One region of the Mesorhizobium sp. WSM4844 genome, then DNA from elsewhere that is predicted to be linked to it. Evidence: riboswitches for the same ligand, from Rfam matches in the RefSeq annotation. Region 1 holds a riboswitch; each other region holds the start of a gene.
The links. A riboswitch is a leader RNA that binds a small molecule or an ion and turns the genes downstream of it on or off. The one in region 1 is predicted to bind cobalamin.
Positions count from the first base shown of each region.

Region 1 (4,096 bases):
CTCGCTGACCGAGGCCCGGGTGCTCTATGAACTGGCGCATCGCGATGGCCTGACCGCCACCGATCTTGCGCGCGATCTCGGTCTCGACCCCGGCTACCTCAGCCGATTGCTGAAAAAGTTCGAGGAGCGCGGCCTGGTCGAGCGCGTGGCGACGCAAGCCGATGCTCGGCGCTCGTCGATTGCGCTGACGCCGGCGGGAAGAGCGGCGTTCGCGCCGCTGAACCAGGGTTCGCACGATCAGGTCGCGGCCCTGCTCGACCGGCTTTCCGCACCGGAACAGGACAGGCTGGTCAAGGCGATGCAGACGGTGCAGCGCCTGCTGGGCGAGAGTGCAGAGCCCAGGGTCCCTTACATGCTGCGGTCTCTGCAGGTCGGCGACATCGGCTGGATCATCCATCGCCAGGGCCTGCTCTATGCGCAGGAATATGGCTGGGACGAAACTTATGAGGCGCTGGTCGCCGAAATCCTCGGCGCTTTCGTCAGATCCTACGATCCGAAATGGGAACGCAGCTGGATCGCCGAGCGGGAAGGGGAAGTCGTCGGCTCGGTTTTTCTCGTGCGCCAGTCGGACGCGGTGGCGAAGCTGCGCCTGCTCTATGTCGAACCCTCGGCGCGCGGTCTCGGCATCGGCAGCCGGCTGGTCGAGGAATGCATCGGCTTTGCCCGTGCCAAGGGCTACAAGAAATTGACGCTGTGGACCAACGACGTGCTCACCTCAGCGCGCCGCATCTACGAGGCGGCCGGGTTCAAGCTGGCCAATCAGCAGCGCCACCACGCCTTCGGCAAGGATCTGGTCGGCCAGAACTGGAACCTGGAGTTGTAGCGTCTTTCCCTTCTCCCCTTGTGGGAGACGGTGGATCGGCGCGCAGCGCCGAGACGGTTGAGGGGTGTTGGCCGGAGTCACCGGCGGTGCCAAGCTGGAACACCCCTCATCCGGCCGCTTCGCGGCCACCTTCTCCCACAAGGGGAGAAGGCAAGACAAGGCGGAGGCTTCCTCACCCTGCGACCGGTATCCAGATTTCCAGCCCGCCATTGCCGCTGCGCGGATCGAATTCGGGGCCGTAGCGCTCGAATTCGGGCGCGTCGGCAATCTTGTGCCCGGAGGCCGGCAGCCATTTGTTCCAGATCGTGTTGACCGTGCGGCGGATGGTCGAGATGTGGTCACGATGGGCGAACACGGCGTATTTCTGCGCCGGCACGCGTACGCGCGAAAACTCCTTCGGCAGGTCCGAAAAATCGGACACCTCGACGCCGGCGATATAGTCGAAATTGCCTGCATCGTCGCCGTTGACGCAGACGCCATAGGCGATGTCGCCGACCTCGCCTGGAATGTTGCCGATATAGGGGCCGAACCTTTGCCACTGCATCGGGATGCCGGCGCTGGTTTCGCAGCTGTAGCGCTCGCCGAGACCGGCGATGAGGAACGGCCGGCTGGTTTCGAAACGCGGCGGCTCGAGATTGGCGAGGAAGGACTGGTCCATCAGGATCGGCTCCACGAGATCGAGGTTTTTGAGCGAGCCTTGCGCGCGCACCAGTTCCGGCGTGGTGCCGAACTGGTCGCGGAAGGCGCGGGTGAAAGCCTCATGCGAGGCATAGCCGGCGTCGAGCGCGACCGAGAGGATGTCCGGTGCGCCGGCGGCGAGCCTGCGCGCCGCCTCGGTCAGCCGGCGAGAACGCAGGTAGCCCATCACCGAACGTCCGGTCGCCGCACCGAAAGCCCGCGTCACGTGAAAGCGCGACACGCCGCTGCTGTTGGCGACATCGTCGAGTGAGATGGATTCCGGCAGATGGCTTTCGACGAACCACAGCGCTTTCTCGGTCGGGTTCATATGGCTCCTTGCTGTGGGACTGCGCATTGGCCAGGTCATGGTATCGCTTCCTGGTGGAGGCAGTTTGATCGAAATTGCGCACCGCGCAATGCGACACTGGTCGGCAAGTCGAAGGCGTTGGGCGAAGGGCTTGACGGGAGCAGGCGTTGTCTTTTAAGTAGTAATGATATTACATTACGATTTCGGTATGCTCGTTCTGACAAGACCATTGCTCGCTCGGCACTCCGGAACCCGGAAATTTATTGCGCTGGGATTGGCGGAAAACTAGGGTGGCTGACTGATGGTCCCCAAGCCGAAAGGCGAGGGGTGAAAAGGGAACACGGTGAGATCTTCGGATCGAGGCCGTGGCTGCCCCCGCAACTGTAAGCGGCGAGCAAAATCCGAAATGCCACTGGCCGGCAAGGCTGGGAAGGCAGGATGGCGCAAGGACCCGCGAGCCAGGAGACCTGCCATCGCACGAGTTGACCGGACGGGGTGTGCCGGGAGGAGACGTGGACATCGGCCTTGTTGGCCGGTCCAGCTTCCTTCCGTCGCCATTGAGAAAGTGACGGTAAGTTGGACGCCTGCCAGCCTCTTCTTGAAGCGCGTGAACTGAGCGCCACGGCGAATGGCCAGCGCCTGGTCAGTGCGGTCAGCCTTTCGGTCGCGGCGGGAGACCGCCTCGCCATCATCGGTCCCAACGGCGCCGGCAAGACGACGCTGCTGCGCATGCTATGCGGCACGCTGCGTCCGAGCGGGGGAGATGTGAGATTTTCCGGACGCCGGCTGGAGACATTTCCGGCCGCCGAGCGGGCGCTGCACATGGCGGTCGTCGGCCAGACCGATCAGCCCGATCCGCGGCTTGCCGTGATCGACTACGTCGGACTTGGGCGGGTCCCGCATGCCGGCTGGCGACGCAGGAGCGAGCAACGCGACGTCGTCGTCGAAGCGCTTCGCAGAACTGGCCTGCTGCCGCTGCTCGGCCGCACGATCGGCTCGCTGTCGGGTGGTGAGCGGCAACGCGCCCGGCTGGCGCGCGCCATCGCCCAGGAGCCGAAAATCCTGTTCCTCGATGAACCGACCAATCATCTCGATCCGCGCGCCCGCAGCGAACTTCTCGAACTCGTATCGCAGCTTGGCATGACCGTCGTGGCGGTGCTGCATGACCTGTCGCTGGTCACGCCATTTGCCACCAGGGTCGCGGTGATGAACGAGGCCCGCCTGCAGGCACTCGCCGGTCCGCGCGAGGCGCTGACCGAGCAGTTGATCCGCGAGATTTTCGGCGTCGAGGTGCTTCGGCTGCGCCATCCGACCGAAGACCGCGAACTCACGGTGTTCGAAGTCCCGAACCGTGCCTCTTCTGATCTAACCAAGGAGCAACACCCGTGAAACGCCTCGCATTGCCTTTTGCCTCTCTGCTGCTTGCCCAGGCCGCCTTCGCTTTCCCGGTAACAGTCGACAGCTGCGGCACACCGCTGACGTTCGACGCCGCGCCGAAGCGCGCCGTCATCCAGGATATGAACATGGCCGAGATGGCCTTCGCGCTGGGGCTGCAACCGTCGATCGTCGGCCTGACCGGCATCACCGGATGGTATAAGGTCGGTCCGGAATTCAAGGCCGGGCAGGGCGCCATCCCGGAACTTGCGCCGAAATACCCGACGCTCGAAAACCTGGTCGCGGTCGAGCCCGATTTCTTCTTCGCCGGCTGGTATTACGGCATGAAGCCGGGCGGCGAGGTAACGCCAGATACGCTGGCGCCGCACGGCATCAAGACGCTGGTGCTGACGGAAAGCTGCGTCCATCTCGACAACAACCGCCCCGCCGCCTCGATGGACCTGCTCTACGGCGACATCGAAAAGCTGGGCAGGATTTTCGGCAAGGAGGCCGAGGCGAAAAAACTCGTTTCAGGCTGGAAAGCGCAACTCGCCGATATCACGGCAAAGGTCGGCGACCGCGAGCAGACGCGGGTGTTTCTCTACGACTCCGGCGAAGACAAACCCTTCACATCAGGCAAGTTCGCGATCCCCAGCGCCATGATCGCCGCTGCCGGCGGCGACAACATCATGGCCGACATGCAGACGAGTTGGGGCAACACGGACTGGGAAACGGTCGCTTCCCGCAATCCGCAGTTCCTGATCCTGCTCGACTATCAGGACGGCGGCGGTTACAGGAAACTGCTCGACTTCCTCAAAGTCCATCCGGCAATGAAGGAGACCGATGCGGTCAGGAATGAGCGCTTCGTCGCGCTGCGCTATGCCGAATTGACCCCCGGACCCGCCAACATCGAG
Region 1 is NZ_JBVVQB010000092.1:600-4,695, forward strand. It holds gene AC0L2A_RS34670 (bifunctional helix-turn-helix transcriptional regulator/GNAT family N-acetyltransferase) at 1-823, shown strand, start outside; gene AC0L2A_RS34675 (AraC family transcriptional regulator) at 996-1,829, opposite strand; cobalamin riboswitch at 2,094-2,297, shown strand; gene AC0L2A_RS34680 (ABC transporter ATP-binding protein) at 2,385-3,197, shown strand; gene AC0L2A_RS34685 (ABC transporter substrate-binding protein) at 3,194-4,096, shown strand, end outside.

Region 2 (4,096 bases), on a different contig from region 1:
TGCGCGTCGCCACCCGCATCGAGATCGCGAAGCTCAAGGAATCGATGCCTGCTACAACGATGATCTACGTCACCCACGACCAGGTCGAGGCGATGACGCTGGCCGACCGCATCGTGGTGCTCAAGGAGGGCCATATCGAGCAGGTCGGCACGCCGATGGAGCTCTACAAGAGACCCGGCAATCTGTTCGTCGCCCAGTTCATCGGCTCGCCGGCCATGAACATCCTGCCGGCGACGATCGACAAATCAGGCGACCCGACCATCGTCAGTCATGTCGGCGGGCGCAAGGCGACGGTGCCGATCGCCACGCCGGCGTCGGTGAAGGGCGCTTCGGTGAGCTTCGGCGTGCGGCCGGAAGATCTGACGATCGCCACCGGTGCGGATTATCTTTTCGAGGGAACGGTGGATTATGTCGAGCAACTCGGCGAGGTCCAGCTCGTCTATGTCGACATCGGCCGCGCCGACCTGCCGCTGGTCACCAAGTTGCCAGGCAATGTCGGGGTCAAGCGCGGCGCTGCGCTGCGGTTGAATGCCGATGCCGGCGACCTGCATATTTTCGATGCCGACGGACATTCATTCACGCTCCACAAAGCGGAAGCAAAGGCAGCCTGAGAGCAGCAGCCGAACTGATGGATGTTTGGTGACCCAAAAACGAGAGCGGCGGGCAAAGCCGCCACTCTTGTGCGTTCCGGTCGCTGTTAGAGCGACGTGCGTCCAAGTGGACGCACAAAGGTACGCTCCAACACTTTAACCCTGCGCATCGTGCTTTCCGAAAATCGGAACCGATTTTCGGGCCGATGCGCTAGCGGCCGAACAGGTTCCGGTCGCTGCCCTGCGGGGCGGACTTCTGTACGTCGCCCGACGAGTTGAGCAGCTTGTAGACCGGCGAGCCGGTATTGCGTACCGAAGAAGTCTGCGTGTTGTCGACGTTGATGGTCGCCTGCTTGTTGATGTCGGTTCTGCCAAAGTTGTCGCTACCGGCAAAAGCGCCGCCCGCAGCAATCAAAAGCGCGGCGGCGGTAAGAACGATCTTCTTCATTTTCAAAACTCCTGGATTTTCTTGGTTCCGCCAGCCCGGCGGGCAAATGCCGCCGCCGCTGTTGGAACGAACTGTTAGTTGTTGCCGAACAGGTTACGGTCGCTGCCGTTGACGGGTTTCTCGTCAGCCGGAACCGGATTCTGCGCCGAAGCCGAATTCCGAATCGAAGCCGTGTACGAGTTGCTGTCGACCGCAGCGGCCGGCTGGTTGGCGCCGTTCGATCCAAAGTTGTCGCTGCCGGCAAAAGCGCTGCCGGAGATGGCCACAATCGCGGCGGTGGCAAGAATGAGCTTCTTCATTTCAAATACTCCTGAGTTCCTCAGATCCCGAGCGGCGGACCGCCACTTTGCTGTTTGGGACCAGCTGTTAATTGTTGCCGAAAAGGTTGCGGTCGGCGCCCTGGCCAACGGGCTGCTTTTCAGCGTGAGCCGGCGTCTGGACAGAGGCCGTATACGAGCTGTCGACCGCGACGGCCGGCTGGTTGGCGGCGTTGGACCCATAACGGTCGCTGCCGGCAAAGGCGCTGCCGGTGATGGCCAGAGCGGCGACGGCAGCAAGAGCGATCTTTTTCATTTTAGTACTCCAGTATCTTAGTCTTCAGTCCGTCTAGCGGCGTGTCTTGGGAGGATGCGCGCGTCGTTCGGACAGCCCCGATGTGGGAAGGCCATTCGGCGGATTCCAATCACGAAGTTGTTCCGTGTGGACCAAGAATCTACACCTTGAAATTGTACCAGAGGCATCTGCTACCATGGTTTTATGGTTTGTTTTCAATATCTTATTCAAAATTAGCAATTCATGATTTGACGGATTGGCGAATTTGCGTTCACAGCGTGTTGCACGCATTGTCAACAGAAACGAACCGTTCGGTTCGATTTTAGAAGCGGCTAATAGTCACTTTTGTAAACTGTTAACCTTCCTGATCTCCGCCGCGGGTCGGATTCTATGTCACGGCAGCCGACAGTGGCCGCCGACAAAGTGGGGTTTCAGCCCTGCAGATATAAACCTGCAGGTTTCGCCGGCGGTGTCGCGCCGCATGGATACGATGTCGCTTTCATGCCGGCAGTCAGCCGGCCGGCATGATTAGATCACGCCATCTCAGGTGCCGCTTGGTGACGACGAAGCGGAGAATTGGGAAGCCGGTCAGAACCCGGCGCTGCCCCCGCAACGGTGGTGGAGTTCAAGTCGCAACGGGAGACCACTGGGCCACAAGCCTGGGAAGGTGTCGCGACGAGTCCGCAAGGACACTCCAGAGCCCGGAAACCAGCCCGAGATTTTCAGACTCGACTGATCGCGGTGGGCGGTCAAGAGGTGGATGATGCACGTCCGGCCCTGTCGCCGGCGTGCAAACGGTCCTCCCTCCATCACCACCAGTTCAGTCCTTACACGAGGACAGGACATGGACGCGCGCAACGACATGCTGAGGCTCTTGCACGGCCGCAGGCAAGGCTATTCGCTCGAGCAGCCCTTCTACACCGATCCAGATTTCTTCAAGCTCGACATGGAGCTGATCTGGTATCGCGACTGGCTGTTCATCGGCCACGATTGCGAGTTGCCGAAAGCTGGCAGCTATATCACCGCCCAGATCGGCGACTATCCGGTCGTGCTGGTCCGCGACCAGCAAGGCAAGATCAATGCCTTCCACAATTCCTGCCGGCATCGCGGCAGCCGTGTCTGCAATGCCGACAAGGGCACTGCGGCGAAGCTGGTCTGCCCCTATCACCAGTGGACCTAGGAGCTGGACGGCCGGCTGTTGTTTGCTCGCCAGATGGCAGACGGCTTCGACAAGAGCCAGTTCAGCCTGAAGCCGGTGGCTTGCGAAAGCGTTGGCGGCTACATCTTTATCTGCCTGGCCAACGAGCCGGCCGATTTCGCGCCGATGCGCGCCATGATCGAGCCTTACCTCCTGCCGCACCGGCTGCGCGAGGCAAAAATCGCCTTCGAATCGACCATCGTCGAGAAGGGCAACTGGAAGCTCGTCTGGGAGAACAACCGCGAGTGCTACCATTGCGCCGGCAACCATCCGGAACTCTGCAAGACATTCCCGGAAGCGCCGACCGTGACCGGCGTGCAGGGCGCCGACAGCGATCCAGAGATGCTCGCGCACTGGGCGAAATGCGAGGCGGCGGGCTTGCCGAGCAAGTTCCGCATCGATCCGGCCGGGCAGTATCGCGCCACCCGCGCGCCGCTGCTGCACGACGCCGTCAGCTACACGATGACGGGAAGACGCGCGGTGAAGAAGAACCTTTCCGACAGCGTTTCGACCGACCGTATCGGCTCGCTGCTGCTCTATCACTATCCGACGAGTTGGAACCATATCCTCGGCGATCATGCCGTCACCTTCCGCGTGCTGCCGATCAGTGCCACGGAAACGGCCGTCACCACCAAATGGCTTGTCCACAAGGACGCGGTCGAAGGCGTCGATTACGACCTCGCCGAACTCACCCATGTCTGGACCGAGACCAACGACCAGGACCGTCGCATTGTCGAGGAAAACGCCTTCGGCATCCTGTCGCCGGCCTATGAGCCCGGCCCCTATTCGGAACTGCATGAGGGCGGCGTCATCCAGTTCGTCGAATGGTACGCCTCCTTCATCGGGCCGCGCCTTGCCGAGGCCGGGCGGCCGGCGCTGCGCAGCGTCGCCTGAACGAGGTCAAGGGGATGAATGCGATGACGGACCTTGGCCTCTACCGCCATCTCGACGAGATGGCGCCCTGGAACGACAGGCTCCAGGTGCTGGAAGTCATCGGCGTCAGCGACGAGGCGCCTGACGTGAAGACCTTCACCTTCCGCTCTGACAACCAGACCTGGTTCCGCTACAGACCGGGGCAGTTCGTGACGCTGGAACTGCCGACCACCGAGGGCCCGATGATGCGGACCTATACGCTGTCGTCCTCGCCGTCGAGGCCGTTCTCGATCGCGGTGACGGTGAAAGCGCAGGCCGGCAGCCTCGGCACCCGCTGGATGTTCGACAATCTGAAGCCCGGCGTTCACGTGAAGGCCTATGGGCCGGCGGGCGACTTTTCGCTGCACAGCCATCCAGCGGCCAAGTATCTGTTCA
Region 2 is NZ_JBVVQB010000005.1:195,141-199,236, reverse strand. It holds gene AC0L2A_RS07160 (ABC transporter ATP-binding protein) at 1-611, shown strand, start outside; gene AC0L2A_RS07155 (DUF680 domain-containing protein) at 802-1,038, opposite strand; gene AC0L2A_RS07150 (DUF680 domain-containing protein) at 1,113-1,337, opposite strand; gene AC0L2A_RS07145 (DUF680 domain-containing protein) at 1,405-1,611, opposite strand; cobalamin riboswitch at 2,119-2,321, shown strand; partial or broken gene AC0L2A_RS07140 (aromatic ring-hydroxylating oxygenase subunit alpha) at 2,435-3,682, shown strand; gene AC0L2A_RS07135 (FAD-binding oxidoreductase) at 3,706-4,096, shown strand, end outside.
Region 2: another riboswitch for cobalamin. It lies ahead of AC0L2A_RS07140 (aromatic ring-hydroxylating oxygenase subunit alpha); the one in region 1 lies ahead of AC0L2A_RS34680 (ABC transporter ATP-binding protein).

Region 3 (4,096 bases), on a different contig from region 1:
GCCAATCTCCGGGACGCGTGGTGAGTGAACGTCGTAGACGCCAGGACCGATTTCGTTTGGATATTTGGACTTGGTGAAGGCGTCCAGCAGTTCCATTTTGGAGCGCGACGTTTCGATCGAAATGACGTCCGCGTCCAGTTCAGCAATCGAGTCGATGATCTCATTGAACTCCGAATAGCACATGTGGGTGTGAATTTGGGTGGCGTCCGCTACACCCGTTGAAGCGAGCCGGAAGCATTCGACAGCCCAGCCGAGATAATGTTTCCAGTTGGACTTCCGCAGGGGCAAGCCTTCGCGAAACGCGGCCTCATCGATCTGGATCACCCTTGCGCCGGCTCTTTCCAAGTCGGCCACTTCATCGCGGATGGCGAGCGCGATCTGGCGGCAGACCTCGGCGCGGGGTACGTCGTCGCGCACAAAAGACCAGTTAAGAATCGTCACTGGGCCTGTGAGCATGCCCTTCACCGGCTTTTTCGTCAGCGACTGGGCAAATTGCCACCAGAGGACCGTCATCGGATTGGGCCGCGATACGTCGCCGAAGATGATGGGAGGACGCACGAGCCGGGAGCCGTAACTTTGCACCCAGCCATGCTGGGTGAAGGCGAGGCCGGACAGCTGCTCGCCGAAATGCTGGACCATGTCGTTTCGTTCGAACTCGCCATGTACCAGCACGTCCAGCCCAATCTCCTCCTGCCAGCGGACCGCCGCCTCGGTCTCCTTCTTCAGGAAGGCCTGGTAATCGACATAGCTCAGCCGGCCCTTCGCATGAGCGGAGCGCGCCCTGCGCACCTCGGGCGTCTGCGGGAAGGACCCGATCGTCGTCGTCGGGAACGGCGGTAGGCCGAGCGTGTCAGCCTGGACTCTGGAGCGCTTGGCAAATGCGCTCTTTCGTTGCTTCATGGCGCCGTCAATGCTGATAACCCGCCCATGGACGAGCGGATCATGGACCTTTCCAGACATTGCGCGCGCCGCGGCCGCCTTGGCAGAAGCTTTCAGTGCGCCCGCTACGGCCTCCCTGCCTTCGGACAAGGCTTGGGCCAGCACAAGCAGCTCTTCACTCTTCTGGGCGGCGAATGCCAGCCACGAACTGACATCCACATCGAGCGCGGTCTCCATCCGCAGGTCCATCGGCACATGAAGCATCGAGCAGGAAGGCGCAATCTCGACGCGATCCAGCGGCCAGCCGGCAACGATCGGCTTGATGCGGTCGAGAATGGCAGCCAGGTTCGCGCGCCAGACGTTGCGGCCGTCGATCAAGCCAAGTGAGAGCACCAGATCCTTCGGTGCGAGCCGACCAACCGTCTCCAACTGCTCGGGAGCGCGCACGAGATCGAGATGTAAGCCCGCCAGGCGCAGCGAAAGCGCGGTCTCCAGATTGTCTCCCAGCGGCCCGAAATAGGTCGCCAGCATAATTTTCAACTTGGGCGCGGCTTTCGACAGCTGGCCGTACGTGAATTCGAAGGCAGATCGTTCGTTCGGGCTAAGGTCGAGCACAAGCGCCGGCTCATCAATCTGCACCCAGTCGGCCCCCGAGAGCTCCAGCCTCCGCAGGAGTTGCTCGTAGACGGGCAGCAGCCGCGGTAGGAGCGCTATGGGATTGAAACACTGGCCGGGAGACTTCGCCAGCTTGAGGAAGGTGACCGGTCCAAGGATGACCGGGCGTGTATGGATGCCGAGCTCTTTTGCCTCCAGAAAGTGATCGACTGGTTTCGTCGACGAGAGGGCGAATGCCTGATCGTCGCTCAGCTCCGGCACGATGTAGTGGTAGTTAGTGTCGAACCATTTGGTCATTTCCATCGCGGTTACGCGCTGGCCCTGAACCGCATGCCCGTGACTGGCGTGTCCGCAACCCGCAGTATCGCCTTGCGTCCCGCGCGCCATCGCGAAATAGATGTCGAGCGGGACCTCGCCGCCCGTCCAGCCGTAACGAGATGGCACGGCGCCGACCATTGCTGCGGTGTCGAGCACATGGTCATAAAGTGAGAAATCGTTCGACGGGATTTTCGACACGCCGCGGTCGTGCTGCTCGCTCCAGCTGGCGGCACGGAGTGCCTTCGCCGTCGCCAGAAGGTTGGCGGCAGAAGATTTTCCGGACCAGTAGCTTTCGAGCGCGAATTTCAGTTCTCGCCGGCGACCGATACGCGGCACGCCAAGCGTTGCTATGGGAACTTGCTGGGAGACATTCATTCCATACCCCGATGCTTGGGGCGGGGACAAGGAAGGCGCTAGCAGGCCGGCATGAACGCCGAGCTGCCGCGGCCACCAGACACCCCGCCCGTGGACGTTGTTCACCGTGGCAGGTCTCCTGGCTCGCGGGTCACAGCCTCTGCCCCGTCTTCCCGGGGCAGTTCGCCCCAGTGACATTGGTGGGTTGGCTCGCCGCTTACAGTTGCGGGGGCAGCGCCGGATTGCACCGGCTTCCCTCTTAGCTCCGCTACGGCAACGCCGTGCGGAGAACCACGACGCGCCGACAATCGCAGCAGCTCCCTTTGTTGTCAATGCCGTATAAAGAAATGTTTATGTGTTTATGTGAACCGTTCACCTGCGGCGTGTTCCCAAGTCGCAGGTCGCGGGTAGAGCTGAGCCATTTGCGCCCCTCTCCGGTTTGCGCAGGCTGTGCCTGGTCGCCGGGCAATCTGTCAATTGTACGATCCCGGCTCAAAACGACCTTCGTCAAAAAGGGCGTGTTGGCCATCATGATCGGCCGGCAGTACTGGCCCGAAGTGTGACAACGTTCCTGAGCCTCAAGAAATCAGAAATTTGGAGAAAACCGCCATCCTTCACGGACGGGTACGCGCCGTTTACCCGCGCTTGTCTGGACAGCCCGCAAACGGGAAGGTGGGCAGCACGTGGCAGAAAGCCGCCCTACAACAGCCCCGCCTGTTCAGCCTCGCGGCGCAAATTCTGCCGCGGCCTGGGGCCGATCTGCTGGATCACCAATCCGGCCGCCAGTGAACCGAGGTCGCCGCAGGTCTGCAGGCTGCGCCCTTGCGTGTAGCCGTAGAGGAAACCGGCGGCATAGAGGTCGCCGGCGCCGGTCGTATCGACCAGCTCGCGGATTTTGGTCGCATCGATGGTGACGGTCTCGTCGCCGCGCACGATGACGGAGCCTTTTTCCGAACGGGTCACGGCGGCGATCCGGCAATCCTTGCGGATCTGCGCCAGCGCCTCGTCAAACGACGATGTCTGGTAGAGTGACTTGATCTCGTGGCTGTTGGCAAAGACGATATCGACCGTGCCCGAACGCATCAGTTCGAGGAACTCGTCTCGGTAGCGATCGACGCAGAACGAATCCGACAGGGTCATCGACACTTCGCGGCCTGCCGCGTGCGCCAGCATCGCCGTCTGGCGGATTGCTTCCTTGGCGCGCGGCGGATCCCACAGATAGCCTTCGAAATAGGTGACCTTGGCGCCAGAGGCCTTGTCGGCCTCGACATCCTCCGGCCCGAGCTCGACGCAGGCGCCGAGATAGGTGTTCATCGAGCGCTCGCCGTCAGGGGTGACGAAGATCATCGAGCGCGCCGTCGGCGGTTCGCCATTGAGCGGCCTGGTATCGAAGGCGACGCCCTGCGCGTGGATGTCGTGGGCGTAGATTTCGCCCAGCGCATCGTTGGAGACCTTGCCGAAGAAAGCGGCGCGGCCGCCGAAGCTGGCGACGCCGGCCGCCGTGTTGCCGGCACTGCCGCCGGACGCCTCGATCGCCGGACCCATGCGGCTGTAGAGCAGCTCGGCGCGCCTTGTGTCGATGAGGTTCATCGCGCCCTTGATGATGCCGTTGGTCTCGAGGAATGCCTCGTCGCACTGCGCGATGATGTCGACGATGGCATTACCGATACAAAGCACGTCATATTTCGACATCAGTGTCTCCGCCAAAAAGCCGAGCCGGCTTCTCGCCACGCCGGGGCCGGCGTGTTTTTGGCGAGTGTGGAATGGGTCGCCCTATGCCGACGCATCCAATACCCGCGCATCACGCAGCTGCCGGTCCTGCCTCACGCAACAGGTCGTCAGCTCTGTCCGTCTTTTCCCAGGTGAACTCCGGCTCTTCGCGGCCGAAGTGTCCGTATGTCGCGGTCTTGCGGTAAATCGGCCGTAAGAG
Region 3 is NZ_JBVVQB010000042.1:26,203-30,298, forward strand. It holds gene metE (5-methyltetrahydropteroyltriglutamate--homocysteine S-methyltransferase) at 1-2,163, opposite strand, end outside; cobalamin riboswitch at 2,279-2,477, opposite strand; gene AC0L2A_RS26045 (adenosine kinase) at 2,866-3,858, opposite strand; gene metK (methionine adenosyltransferase) at 3,968-4,096, opposite strand, start outside.
Region 3: another riboswitch for cobalamin. It lies ahead of metE (5-methyltetrahydropteroyltriglutamate--homocysteine S-methyltransferase); the one in region 1 lies ahead of AC0L2A_RS34680 (ABC transporter ATP-binding protein).

Region 4 (4,096 bases), on a different contig from region 1:
ACGCTGCGCTTCTACGAGGACGAGGGGCTGGTGCAGCCGGTGCGGCGCGGCCGCACGCGGCTATTTCGCCCGTCGGACCGGCATCTGATCCGCCAGATCATGCGCGGCAAGAGGCTCGGCTTTTCGATCAACGAGATCCGCGAAATCATCCAGATGTACAAGGAGCCGCCCGGCGAGGTCGGTCAGCTCAACCTGATGATCAAGCGCATCGAGGAAAAGCGCGAGGATCTGCGCCAGAAGCGCCGCGATCTCGAAGAGACCCTGGCCGAACTCGACCAGGCCGAAGAGTCGTGCGTCGAGCGGCTGGTGGAACTCGGCGTCAACACCTGATCGGTTGCCGCCTCAAATCCAGCGCCGCACCCTTTTTGCGTAATCCCGGTATTTCTTGCCGAATTTCGTTGCCAGAACCTTTTCCTCGCCCTCGATCGCCATTTTCTGCGTTGCGAAGGCGGCGATGATCGCCAGCGGCAGGAACCATACGTTCCCCGAGATAAGGGCGACGCCGATCATCAGCAGCGTGTTGGCCAGATAGATCGGATTGCGGCTGACGGCGAAGGGGCCCGATGTAACCAGATGGTCCGGCACGGCGTTCGGGTGGAGCGTCGTCTTTGCCCGGATCATGATGCGGATCGCCGTGAACCAGAGTGCGACGACGCCGAACAATGCCACCCAGCCGGCCGCGAACAGGATGTCGCCCAAAAGGCCGCCGATCCATGGCAGCGGATAAAGCAAGCCAAGCGCGATGCTGACGGCGATGGCCGCGACATAGATCAGCGGCGGCCACGGTATAAACCCCGGTTTTTGCTGTCCCGGTTTCTGTTGGCCCGGTTTCTGCTGATGGTCGGTCATTGTGCTCCTCCCTCCATCAAAGTGCCGTCGGCCTTGGCAGTGCAGGCGCCGGCGAGCTCGTCGAGATGCGCCTTCCATTCCGCAGCCTGGTCGTTTCGGTAGAGCCGATCAAGCGTGGCCTCGCCCTCGAGCGTATCGAGCATGCAGACACAATAGCTGCTGCAGAACTCCGTGTCGCGCGATTGCTCGCACGATGCCTGGCACTCTTTCAGGAAGGTGACCTGCCTGGTTTCGACCGTTGCCGGCATGACTTGCGAAATCAGCCAGACCGAGCCGATCAGCACCGGCTGGTGGATCAGATAGAAGGCGAGGCTGTGCCGGCCGATAAAGACCAGCGGATTAGTCCAGCGGCCGGGCGTCAGGCCCGCCAGCCGCGTCAGCATGCCGGAGGCGAAGGCAAGCTTTGCCGCTGCGATGCCGGCAAGCACAGCGCCGAACCATGGAAACAGCGGGACATAATCGTTGGAGCGCGGGTTGGTTGCCGACAGGCCGACCCACCACAGGGCCGGATGATCGAAGATCTCGGACCTGAGGTAGAGCGGCGCGGTGATGACGAAAGCTGCGACAACCAGCGTCAGCAGCGCCGGCAGCCGCAGAAACGCCAGGCCGAGCAGGCTGGCGAGCGCGATCTCGTGCAGGATGCCGAAGAAGATGAAACTGTCGGGTGTGGCAAGCCTGGTGGCGGCCGATATGGCGAGCGCCGCCCCGCCGACCATGGCGAAGCGTTTCCAGAAGCCGTTCCAGCGGATTTGCTTGCCATGGGCGAGGAACAGGCTGACGCCGACCAGGAACAGGAAGGTCGAAGCGATGCAGCGCGCGTAGAATTTCCACCAGCCAAAGGCAGTCAGGCCGGGATCGGTGTAGCCGAAGAATTCGAGATCCCAGGTGAAATGGTAGCTCGCCATGGCAAGCAAAGCGAAGCCGCGGGCGACGTCGATGGCGATGATGCGCCTGGATCGGTCCTGAACGGCCGGCGTAGGAATGGTCATGGTCTCGCAATTCTGATTCAGTGCTGCAAGACGACTATCATGGTTGCCCCGGACAAAAGAAGACAGGCGCCGCCCTTCTTCCTTCTCCCCTTGTGGGAGAAGGTGGATTGGCGCGCAGCGCCAAGACGGAAGAGGGGTGCTGGCCGGAGCGCTGTTGGTGCCAAGCTGGAACACCCCTCATCCGACCTCGCTTCGCGAGGCCACCTTCTCCCACAATGGGAGAAGGAAGAGCCCACGAGAGACGGCGCATTCGCGCTGCTAGCTGGCGGAATTTGGTTTGCCGGGCGCGGCGATTCTGCCTATAGTCGCAGCCGTCGTCGGTTCCGTTTTGGAACCAAGAGGGAATGCGGTAGGGGCAAAATTCGCCCGATGCCGTGGCTGCCCCCGCAACTGTGTGCGGTAGTCCTCTCCATATGCCACTGAAGATTTTCTTCGGGAAGAGCTTCTTCGGGAAGGTGGGGAAGGGCGCTGATCCGCGAGCCAGGAGACCTGCCGGCGACAGGAGAACTGACTTCTATGCCCTCGGGTGGAGGGCGAAAGGACAAGACATGAATACCGCTTCCGTCTCGCTCGGCGCTTCCGTCTCCTCGCAGTCGCGCTTCGTGCAGTTGGCGCTTGCTGCATTTCTCGGCGTTTTCGTCATGGGTTTTGTCGGCTTCTCGCATATCGATGCGGTCCACAATGCCGCCCACGACTATCGCCATTCGATGGGCTTTCCCTGCCACTGACGAGGGGCTGACACCATGACACTGTTTCGCAACGTCGTGTTCATCGCGGCGATCGCAGGGCTAGTGGCCGGCGTCGTTCTCGCCTGCATGCAGGCCTACGCCACGGTGCCACTCATCCTCAAGGCGGAAGTCTACGAACAGGCCGGCGGTGGTCACACGCATGACCATGGTTTGTCGCCGGCCGCAGCAGGCAGTAATGCCATGAGCAGCGCCGTGCCGGCTGAAGCAGCCACCGCGGAAGAGGAAGGCTGGGCTCCGGCCGATGGCTTCGAGCGCTTCGCCTTCAACGTCGTTGCCAACGTCGTCACCGGCATCGGTTTTGCGCTGATCCTGGTCGCCGCTTCGGAATTCGCCGGCGGCATCGGCAATTGGCGACAGGGCCTGTTCTGGGGCCTTGCCAGCTTTGCCGTGTTCACGCTGGCCCCGAACCTTGGCCTGCCGCCCGAACTGCCGGCGATGCCGGCGGCCGATCTCGCCCAGCGCCAGATCTGGTGGACGGCGACGGTGGTGGCGACCGCGGCCGGTCTCGGCCTGCTCGCCTTTCGCAAGTCATTGCCGCTGGCGGTGATTGCGGTGGCGTTGATCGTGGCGCCGCATATCGTCGGCGCGCCGCAGCCCGACAGTTTCGAATCGCCGATCCCGGAAGGCCTGCACCACCAGTTCGTGGTGGCGGTGACGCTGACCAATCTGGTGTTCTGGCTGGTGCTCGGCGCTGTCGTCGGCTTGGTGCGCGGCCGCTTGACCGGCGCCGCAACCGGCCTGCGCGACAGCCTTGCCTGATCGCGCTGCTCCAGGCAGCAAGCTGACCCTGGTCGTCGGCGGTGCACGCTCGGGCAAGAGCGCGCATGCCGAAAGCCTGGTGACGGACTGTCCGGCGCCGTGGACCTATATCGCCACGGCGCAAGCCTATGACGACGAGATGCGCGAACGCGTCGCGCTACACCGAGCACGGCGCGGCGACGGTTGGACGACCGTCGATGCGCCGCTCGATCTCGTCGGCGCGATCGAGGCGCTGCCTGACGGGCGGCCCGTCCTGATCGACTGCCTGACGCTGTGGCTGTCCAACCACATGCTGGCCGAACGCGACATTGAGGCCGAATGCCGAGGGCTTGCGGATGTGCTGTCGCGGCCGCGCGGGCCGTGGTTCGTGGTTTCCAACGAGGTCGGGCAGGGCATCGTGCCCGACAACGCGCTTGCCCGCCGGTTTCGCGATGCCGCCGGCCGGCTCAACCAGCAGGTCGCCGCCGTCGCCGGCACGGTGCTGCTGATGGTGGCGGGACTGCCGCTCAAGGTGAAGTGATATGACCGAGATCGACGACAGGGACGAGGAACGCCACCGCGCCAAGATGGCCAAGCGCAAGGCGGTGCAGGACGCCGAGGTCGCGGCCAAGACGGTCGAGAAGGGACTGCTGATCGTCAACACCGGGCCCGGCAAGGGCAAGACCACTGCCGCCTTCGGGCTGGCGCTGAGGATGCTCGGCTACGGCAGGCGTGTCGGCGTCGTCCAGTTCATCAAGGGCAAATGGCATA
Region 4 is NZ_JBVVQB010000003.1:110,659-114,754, forward strand. It holds gene AC0L2A_RS04230 (MerR family transcriptional regulator) at 1-330, shown strand, start outside; gene AC0L2A_RS04235 (methyltransferase family protein) at 343-849, opposite strand; gene AC0L2A_RS04240 (heparan-alpha-glucosaminide N-acetyltransferase) at 846-1,838, opposite strand; cobalamin riboswitch at 2,140-2,349, shown strand; gene AC0L2A_RS04245 (CbtB domain-containing protein) at 2,387-2,566, shown strand; gene AC0L2A_RS04250 (CbtA family protein) at 2,582-3,346, shown strand; gene cobU (bifunctional adenosylcobinamide kinase/adenosylcobinamide-phosphate guanylyltransferase) at 3,369-3,866, shown strand; gene cobO (cob(I)yrinic acid a,c-diamide adenosyltransferase) at 3,868-4,096, shown strand, end outside.
Region 4: another riboswitch for cobalamin. It lies ahead of AC0L2A_RS04245 (CbtB domain-containing protein); the one in region 1 lies ahead of AC0L2A_RS34680 (ABC transporter ATP-binding protein).